DNA from 3 places in the Propionibacterium freudenreichii subsp. freudenreichii genome. Region 2 is predicted to be linked to each of the others. Evidence: riboswitches for the same ligand, from Rfam matches in the RefSeq annotation. Region 2 holds a riboswitch; each other region holds the start of a gene.

Region 1 (3,206 bases), 170 kb from region 2:
CTGCCCCCCGACATCGTGGTGCGTCGCCTCACCGTGGCGCCGCCCGGTTTCGACGCCCGGTTCGCGGCGATCTGGCGGCGCTATGTCTACCGGCTGTGGGACCTCTCCTCGCATCCCGATCCCCTGCTGCGCGGCATGGTCACCACCAAGTCGCTGGACCTCGACCCGGAACTGATGACCGCCGCCGGGTCGCGGCTGCTGGGCCTGCGTGATTTCGCGCCGTTCTGCCGTCGCCGCGAGGGCGCCACCACCATCCGCACGCTGTTGCAGTGCGAGGCGCACCGGGTGGCGGACGGGTGCGGCACAATCGAGCTCACCGTGCGGGCCGACGCCTTCTGCCACTCCATGGTGCGTTCGCTGACCGGCGCGCTGGTGGCGGTCGGCTCCGGCACCCAATCCATGGACTGGCTCGACGAGGTGGCCGCCGGCCCAACGCGCGCCGGGTCGGTCACCGTCATGCCGGCCCGCGGCCTGTGCCTCGAGCAGGTCGCCTACGCCCCCGACCACGAACTGGCCCAGCGGGCACGGGCGGCGCATGCGCGACGCTCCCTGCCTGCTGGCCCGGAAACCACCGGCCCCGTCGACAGCGACGACTGCGGCTGCGGATTCGAGGGATGAGCCGATCATGGACATCCGCCACGATGAGGAGCCACAGATGACCCAGTACTTCGTCAACCCCGAGGGCCCGGCCAAGTACCACCAGCTGCACGCCACCATCTGGGGACATGACTACGAGTTCCGCAGCTCCAATGGCGTCTTCAGCCAGTACCGCCTGGACCTGGGCACCTCGGTGCTGCTGCGCACCCTGGATCCGCCGGCGGACCGTCCGGCGCGCTTCCTCGATCTCGGCTGCGGCTTCGGACCGATCGCCGTCGCCCTTGCCACCGAGTGCCCCCGGGCCCGGGTGGACGCCATCGACGTGAACGAGCGTGCGGTGGAACTCACCGCCATGAACGCGAAGGCCCTGGGGGTGGCGAGTCGGGTGAGCGCGTCGGCCCCCGATCAGGTGCCCGCCGACGTGCGCTACGACGAAATCTGGTCGAACCCGCCGATCCGCATCGGCAAGGCCGCGCTGCACGAGCTGTTGGACACCTGGCTGAACCGCCTCACCGAGGATGGTGTCGCCCACCTGGTGGTGGCCCACAACCTCGGCTCGGACTCGCTGGCGAAATGGCTGACCGGCCAGGGCTGGCAGGTCGATCGCCTCGGCTCAGCGAAGGGCTATCGGGTGTTCGACGTCACGCGCCGGCACTGAGCAAGCACAAACCCTCGCCTCGCGGCGTCCCTGCTGGGCTAGATTGTGCTGCGTGACCCGATGAGGGAAAGCCGGTGTGAAACCGGAGCTGTCCCGCAACCGTGAGCCGCCTGCGCGGCAAGCCGGAGCACCTCATGGGGTCCGTACTCCGTACCGTCGAGGCAACGGCCGAGGAGTAGCCGCTTCCCCCGGGCGCGCTCCTCTCCGGAGCCCCGTGAAAGCCGGCGGGTTCCGTACCGCCGCCCAGGAAAGCCGGCGGGCTCCGGTCCGCCGCCCATGAAAGGAAGCACCATGAAGTCCTCACCCACCCTTGCCGTCGCAGCCCTCGGACTGTGCGCCATCACCGCCCTGGCGGGCTGTTCCTCGTCGACGTCAGGCTCGTCGAGCTCACCGTCGAACACCGCCACGGCGCTGTCGATGAAGGACTGCACCAGCCAGGGCAAGGTGTGGCTCGTCGTGCAGACCGACCAGGACAAGACGCTTGCCAACCAGTGCGTCGGTACGCCAAGCACCGGCACCGCCGCCCTGGAGGCCGCCAATGTGGCGATCGGACGCAGCTCCGACGGCAAGATGATCTGCACCCTGGGCGACTACCCCAACCCGTGCCCGGCCACCTTCACCGGCGCCTACTGGCAGTACTACACGGCCACGCCCAACGGCAGCTGGACCTATTCCGACAAGGGCGCCGACGACTCATCGCCCAAGGCCGGCTCGATCGAGGGCTGGTGCTACGGCACCACCTGCACGCCCAAGCTCGACGGCGTGTCCGCTGCGGCGAGTGCAAGCCAGAGCGCCGAGGCCAGCTCCGCCACGAGCTCCGTCTCCGGTTCCTGATCGGCCCCTCGCGTGAGCAGGCTCCTGCCGCGGCTTGCGGCACCGGTGGTCGCCGCCCCGGCCAGCGTCCACCGCATGGCGCGTCGCAGCACCCACCCCTGGGCATGGTGGTGCTGGGCGATCGGTGCCGCCGCGGCAGTGAGCCTCACCCACAACCTGGCGCTCATCGTGCTGGTCTGCGCCGCCGTGATCACGGTGGTGATGGTGCGCCGCAGCGACGCGCCGTGGGCCCGCGCCATGGGCCTCTACATCACCCTGGCGCTGGTGATCGTCACCATCCGAATGCTCTTCCAGATCACCATCGGTGGCATCCGGTACGGCAGGGTGCTCTTCACGCTGCCCCAGCTGCAATTGCCCGGCTGGATGGCCGGCATCAGGCTGGGCGGCCCGGTGACGCTGGAGGGCCTGGTGTACACCGCCGCCGATGCGGGACGGCTCGGCGCCATGATCATCTGCCTGGGTGCGGCGAATGCACTGGCGAATCCCAAGAGGGCCCTGCGTTCGGTGCCCTCCGCGCTCTATGAGGTGTCCACGGCGCTGGTGATCGCCATGTCGGTGGCACCCCAACTGGTCGAGTCGCTGCTGCGCATCCGCCGGGCACGTCGGCTACGCGGTGGCACCGTGCGGGGGCTACGTGGCCTGGGCGCGCTCATCATCCCCGTGCTGCAGGACTCCATCGAACGCTCGATGAGCCTGGCCGCGTCCATGGAATCGCGCGGCTACGGCTCCACCCGCGACAAGGCCCGCGTGGGACGGGGCGCCGGATTCGCGATGCTCGCCTCCCTGGCGTTGCTGTGTTTCGGTGCCTTCTCGCTACTGTCGCTGGCCAACGGCGCGGCGCTGGGCATTTCGACGCTCGGCGCCGGAGTGGTGGCCGCCGTGATCGCGTTGCGCTCGTCGGGCCGGCAACTCGCGGTCACCCACTACCGCCCCGACCCCTGGCGGGCCCGTGAATCCATCACGGCCCTGTGTGGCCTGGCCGTGATCGGCATCACGGTGCAGCTCGGCATCATCGCGCCGAAGGTGCTCACCCCGCCGGCCCAGCCCGCCACCTGGCCGGCCCTTGACCCTCTGATGATCGTGATCATCGGGCTGATCCTGGCCCCGATTGCGGCCA
Region 2 (3,206 bases):
CTTGAGTGCCTTGGCGACCTCAAGTCCCTGCTGCGCGTAGACCTTGGCGGACGAGCAGAGGTCGGCCACCTGGGCGCCCGACTTCTTGAATGCCTCGACGATCTCGGCGGTGGTGCCGCCTTCGACCTGCGGGGTGTCGATGCCGGCGATGTGCCACACCGGGCTCGAGAAGCCCTCGCGGCCACCGAAGTCGCGACGGGTGCCCAAGCAGGCCAGGAACACCTTGGGGCGCTCGGAGACGCTGGTGGAGCGATCCATCAGCTGCTCGAACACCTCGGAGTCGCGATGCCAGGCCAGGCCCTTGCGCGCCGGAGCGGCGGGGAACGGCTTGGTCTCGATGCTGCGGGCCCCGATCATCGGGAACTCGCTGACCGCGGTGATCGGCTGCTTGCGGTTGGCCAGGCGCTTGGCGCGCTCGGCATTGCAGGCGTCGAGCACCTTGGTGACGTGCTCGGTCATGACGGCCTTCGACATGCCACCGAGCTTCTCGACCTCCTGGAATTCCTTCCAGGCGGCGTCGGCCAGGCTGCGGGTGAGCGACTCGACGTAGTAGGAGCCACCGGCCGGGTCGTTGACGCGGCCGATGTTCACCTCTTCGGCGAGCACGATGCCCGTGTTGCGCGCGATGCGCAGCGGGAAGTCGTCCTCCGGCAGGCCGAGGGCCTGGGTGAAGGGCAGCGTCGTGATCGACTCGGCCCCACCAACGGAGGCGGAGAAGGTGGCAATCGAACCGCGAAGGATGTTGACATAGGGGTCTTCGCGCGTGAGCTCACGCCAGCTGGTGATCGCATTCTGGCGGGCGCCGCGCTTGTCCTCGTCCACGCCGAAGACCTCGCCGATGCGGGCCCATGCCTCGCGCAGGGCGCGAAGACGGGCGATCGTGAGGAACTGGTCGTGGGTGGCGGTGACACGGAAGTTGATCGTGTCGAAGGCCTCGGTGGCGGTGAAGCCCTGCTCGACCAGGGCGCGCACGTACTCCGCGCCGGTGGCCAGTGCCCAGGCGAGCTCTGCCACGTCGCCGGCACCGGCGTTGTGGTAGATGTTCGCGTCGATCGTGACGGCGCGCGAGTCCGGCGAGAACTTCGCCAGGCGGCGCACCCAGTCACCGAGCACGGTCAGATCCGGCTCGGTGCCCTGCAGGGCTGCGAAGCCGATGGGATCCAGGCCCAGGTTGAGGGCCAGGTCCTTCGCCGGCTTGTCGGAGCGCTCGTAGACGCTCACCAGGGCCTCGGCGGCGGCACCCTGGTCGTAGCGGCTGAAGACCTCCACCTTGGTCATTTCCAGCAGGACGTCGGAGAGGACCTCGTCGAGGTGCTCGGGTGCGATCGCGTCGGGATCAACGCGCAGCAACAGGGAGGTGACGCCACGCTCCAGGCCTTCGAGGATCGCCTTGCGGGTGAACTTCTCGTCGGGATCCTCGTGCAGGGCGCGCACGTCCCAGGCATCCATGTCGCCGTTGCGCACCGTGGTGCCGCGGGTGAAGGGGGTGACGCCGGGGTAACCCAGCTTCTTCGGCGCGTCCTTCGGACGGTACATCGGCACGATGTCGATGCCATCGACGGTGTGAACCGTCAGGCGCTTCAGACACTCGGCGAAGGTCAGCTGCTTCTCCGGTGGACGACCACGGTTGAATACCTTCTCAACTTCGCGCTCCCACTGCTCCTCAGTGGCCTTGGGGAAATCCCCGGCCAGACTGAGTGTGGTGGGAGTGAGGTCGTCAGTGTCGGCGGGGTTGGTCCCCTGATCCGTGCTGCTCATGCGACTCCTGCTCCTGAAAGGGTCAAGGCACCCCGAGGGGTGCCGGTAACTGATTGCCGGGCGATGCGATGCCGGGCATGCCATGCGGGGCATGGCACCACCAACAGCGCGACCGGGTCCTCGTGGGCGGCGATCAGGCCGTCCGGGGTCGGGGACCCACGGTGCCCGGGGGCTGCGCCGCAGTGGCAGGGGAGCGAGGCGTTAACCTCGCGCTGCGTGGGGGCGTGCTTGCGGGCCACGTTGCCGACAATGTGATTCACAGGTGCTCCTCGGCATCTGAAATCGTCCCCGAATGCCAAACACGGCCCTCCCGGGCCGGATCGGACATCTGGAAACGCGAGGGCGTCAACAGATGTTGTCGCTGCTGGCAGGTCTTCGGACTCATGGGCATTGCGAGATCACTCCCGACTTCCTCCACTACTACTTCCCAGGCGTTGCCGCCCAGTGCCTTACGTTGTGTCGTTCCCATTGACCGCTGCGGGACAGTTCCGGAATTACACCGGATTCCCTCTTGCGACGACTGCCGTGGGGCAGCCGAACCAGCACTACTAGCCTACACAAGTTCCGCCTCGGGCGGACAGGCCCTCACTCACTCGCGCGCGCTCGCGCGTGGGCGCGCCCGGGTGCGCGCGAGGTCGGGCGCAGACGCTCCCGGGCACCGGATGATCGATGTGGAAGACTGAGCGCGGCAACGAGCGCGAGGAATGCCGGTGACCGGGGGCCATGGCCGCCCGGGAGTCCGCGACGGTCCCGCCACTGTGAGCCGGTGAAGCCGGCGAGTCAGACACTCCGCCGGTGCCGCTGACCATTGGGCGAGGTACCTGAGGAGGCCACATGGCTGACCATGACGTGCACGAGGACGACGAGCGCCGGCTGATCGGCGTGGGCGTTGGCCCGGGCGATCCGGAACTTGTGACGCTGAAGGCATTGCGTGCCCTGCGGGCTGCTGATGTCATCCTGGTGCCGGCCACCGAGCGGTCATCGGCCAGCGGGCCGGGCCGGGCCGAGAAGATCGTGCTCGACGTGGCCCCCGAGGTCGCCGAGCGCATCGTGCGGGTGCCGTTCTCGATGGCGCAGCGTCGTGGTGTCGGTCCGAAGCGCAGTGGCAGCTGGCAGGCCAGCGCCCGGGCTGCCCTCGACGCCTTCGAGGGCGGGGCCCGTGCCGTGGTGCTGGCCACCGTGGGCGATCCGAGCGTGTACTCCACCTTCAGCTACCTGCGCGGCACCGTCGCCGAGGCGCTTGCCGACATCGCCTTCGAGGTGATCCCGGGCATCACCGCCATGCAGGCCATCTCGGCGGCCAGCGACCTGCCCCTGGTGGAGGGACGCGAGATCCTGGCGCTGGTGCCGGCCACGGTGGGTCCGGAGCGCCTTGACGCCGTGCTCGACGTCGCCGATTCGGTGACCATCTACAAGGGCGGACGCACCCTGCCGCAGGTGATCGCCCA
Region 3 (3,206 bases), 870 kb from region 2:
TGGTCGGCGGTCATGTCGTGCACCTCGCTGGCCCCGGGAGTGGCCTGCGCCACCCAGCGCACCGAGCGGTCGGCGCCGTGGTCGAGCCAGGCGCGGGCCTTGCGCAGCTGGCCGGTGTCGGCGGCCTTCACCTTCGGGGCGGGCAGGGTGTCGTCAGCCGGCACCACCTGATCGGATGCCGGACCCGCTGCGGCCTGGGCTGCGTCGGTCGGCCGGCTGTCGGCGGCGGCCTGTCCCGGCTCGGCGGGACGCCGGATCACCTCGCCGGTGGGGGGCGTGCCCTGCTCGGCCGACGGCTCCTGCGTGGCCTCCCCGGCTGGTTCGGTGCCCGTCCGTCCCGTGGCCGACTGGTCGGTGGCGTGCCGTTCGGCCATGCGCTGCTGCGCCAACTGGCCCAGGCGGCGCCTGCGGGAATGGGGCATGGCCATGGTCTCGTCGGCGGTGTGCGGCGGCACCGTGGCCACCCGCGTCACCGGCATCCGCACGCCGGCCTGGCTCAGCGTCGACAACGCGCGGCTGCGGATCTCGCGCTCGACGTCCCACTGCGAATTGGCCGGGCACTTGATCGAGATCTGGTAGCTGGCGGTGGTGGCGTCCAGGGCGGACAGGCCCAGCATGCTGGGCTCCTCCAGCATCTTGTTGTGCCAATCGGGCTCGGAGTCCATCTTCTTCAACATGCGCGCCAGCAGCCGGATCACCAGCTTGGGGCTCTCGTCGACGCTCACCGGAATGGTCACCAGGCTCGACGTGAAGCCCTGGCTCACATTGCCCACCGTGCTGATCTCGCCGTTGCGCACGTACCAGACCTCGCCATTGAAGTCCTGCAACTCGGTGACGCGGAAGCCCACCGATCGCACGGTGCCCTTGAGCTTGTTCACCTCGATGATGTCGCCGACGCCGTACTGGTCCTCGGCAAGCATGAATACGCCACTGAACAGGTCCTTGAACAGGCTTTGCGCGCCGAAGCCGACCGCGACGCCGACGATGCCGGCGCTTGCCAGGGCGGGTCCGATGTTGATGTTCAGTGAGTTCAGCACCATGAGCACCACGACGATGATCAACACCACGTCGGTCATCGACTTCAGCACCGAACCCAGCGTCTTGGCCCGCTGCATGGAGCGGTTGGTGTTCACCCCGCCGGTGGTGGCGACCACGCTCGAGGAACGTCCCATCGCCAGCAGGCCGTGCTCGCCCTGACGTTGGGTGGCGCGCGCCACCGCGCGATCGATCACCTTGCGCAGCGCGAAGCGGCAGACCAGCGCCAGCACGAGGGTGACGACGATCTCGATGACGGTCTCAGGGAACTTGACGCTGACCTCCAGCGGAATCATGGACATCCTTCCGGGCCCACCGGCGGCCGTGGACCTGATACCAGTGTGCCCCAGTCGGGAACCCGTGCGGAGCGTCAAGACTGTGTGTTGGCTGAGGATCACCGGTGCGGTGGTGCCCAGGTCGTGGGTCGGTCGGCGAAAAGGGGTCCCGGGTGGCAGGCAGAGGGGTCCGGGATCGCACCCGACCGCGGCCGGAGCCCTAGACTGTCTGCCCGTTGGGTCGCATCACAGATGTGTGGGAATCCGGTGGGAAACCGGGACTGTCGCGCAGCGGTGAGGCCGACGCAGCAGGCATCAGGTCACTGGGGCGGATCCCCGGGAAGGCGCCTGCCGCGGATGACGCCGAGTCCGAAGACCAAGCCCAACGCTCTTGTCACGGTCGGCCCCGCGAAGGGCCCCTCAGGAAGGTTTCGCAATGTCCGCGTACTCACGTCCCAATTCCCCGCGCCCGAATTCCGTGCGTTCAAGCTCTGGGCGCTCAAGCTCTGCGCGCCCCAACGTCGCCCGCCGCCTGCCGGTCCGCTCCCGCCTGGTGGCCCTGGGCCTCGGCCTGGCCATGCCGCCACCGGATGCGCCGGCGCGCCCGGCTCGGGAAGCTCGTCGGCAAGCGCCACCGGTGGTGCCTTCCCGGTGTCGGTGAACAACTGCGGGCGCACCGTCACCGTGAAGCAGCAGCCGACGCGCGCGGTGGCACTCAACCAGGGCGCCATCGAGGAGGCGCTCGCGCTGGGCGTGCAGAAGCAGATGGCAGGCACCGCCTACCTCGACGACAAGGTGGCCGACAAGTACAAGGACGCCTACGCGTCGATCCCGGTGCTGGCCGACAAGTACCCCACCAAGGAGGTCTTCGCCCAGGCCAAGCCCGACTTCGCCCTGGCGTCGTATGCCAGCGCCTTCAGCGACAAGGCGGTGGGCACCCGCGACGAACTCGAGCAGCAGGGCATCCCCACCTACCTAGACCCCTTCGCCTGTGACAACAAGGCCGACCGCGCCCAGGTGAGCTTCGACAATGTGTGGTCGTCGCTGGGCGACATCGCCAAGCTGTTCGGCCAGCCCGGCAATGCCACCACGGTGATCGACGCGCAGAAGACCGAGCTGGACGCCGTCAAGCAGGCGAAGGCCGGCGACGGCCAGAAGGTGTTCTGGTGGGATTCGCAGACCGACACCCCGTTCACCGGCGGCAATGCCGGCGGTCCGGCGCTGGTGATGCAGGCGGTCGGTGCCACCAACGCGTTCGCCGACGTGGACGGGGCCTGGGCCAATGTGCCCTGGGAGAAGGTCGTGGCCGCCGATCCCGATGTGATCGTGCTGGCCGACGCGTCATGGTCCACCGCCCAGTCGAAGATCGACTACATCTCCAACGATCCGGCGCTGAAGAACCTCAAGGCCGTGCAGAACAAGCGCTTCATCACCGTGCCGTTCTCGCAGACCACGCCGGGCGCCACGCTGGTGGACGGCGCCAAGTCCGTCTCGGACCAGCTCGCCGCACTGCCCAGGTGATGCGTCCATGACGCGGACCGCGGCGGACGCCCGGGCTGATGCCGGCGGTAGCGCCGATGCGGGCAGCCGGACCCACGCAGGGCACGCTCGTACCGCGCACTGGCTGTGGCTGGGCGTCCTGGTGGTCGCGCTGGCGGTGAGTGTCGTGATGGCGCTGGGCATCGGATCGGTGCCGCTGTCACCCGGTGAGGTGGTGGGCGTGATCGCGCGACGCCTGCGGCTGATCACCGGCGCCGATGTCACGCCGCTGGCCGACCAGATCGTCTGGCAGCTGCGCCTGCCGCGCGTGCTGGCGTCCATCGCCGCCGGAGCCGTGCTGGCCGTGTGCGGTGCGATCCTGCAGACGCTCACCGGAAATGCGCTGGCCGACCCCTA

Evidence for each region. Region 2 has a riboswitch for cobalamin ahead of mutA (methylmalonyl-CoA mutase small subunit). Riboswitches for the same ligand answer to the same signal wherever they lie in the genome.
Region 1: linked by a shared signal. The riboswitch ahead of RM25_RS02840 (hypothetical protein) and the one ahead of mutA (methylmalonyl-CoA mutase small subunit) in region 2 are both predicted to bind cobalamin.
Region 3: linked by a shared signal. The riboswitch ahead of RM25_RS11530 (ABC transporter substrate-binding protein) and the one ahead of mutA (methylmalonyl-CoA mutase small subunit) in region 2 are both predicted to bind cobalamin.

The regions. Positions count from the first base shown of each region.
Region 1 covers NZ_CP010341.1:679,196-682,401, reverse strand. Annotated here, with positions in the region: gene truA (tRNA pseudouridine(38-40) synthase TruA) at 1-618, shown strand, start outside; gene RM25_RS02845 (class I SAM-dependent methyltransferase) at 626-1,255, shown strand; adenosylcobalamin (AdoCbl) riboswitch at 1,297-1,436, shown strand; gene RM25_RS02840 (hypothetical protein) at 1,547-2,089, shown strand; gene RM25_RS02835 (energy-coupling factor transporter transmembrane component T) at 2,102-3,206, shown strand, end outside.
Region 2 covers NZ_CP010341.1:850,144-853,349, forward strand. Annotated here, with positions in the region: gene mutA (methylmalonyl-CoA mutase small subunit) at 1-1,758, opposite strand, end outside; cobalamin riboswitch at 2,108-2,317, opposite strand; gene cobI (precorrin-2 C(20)-methyltransferase) at 2,608-3,206, shown strand, end outside.
Region 3 covers NZ_CP010341.1:2,624,439-2,627,644, reverse strand. Annotated here, with positions in the region: gene RM25_RS12135 (mechanosensitive ion channel domain-containing protein) at 1-1,331, opposite strand, end outside; cobalamin riboswitch at 1,532-1,710, shown strand; gene RM25_RS11530 (ABC transporter substrate-binding protein) at 1,962-2,831, shown strand; gene RM25_RS11525 (FecCD family ABC transporter permease) at 2,839-3,206, shown strand, end outside.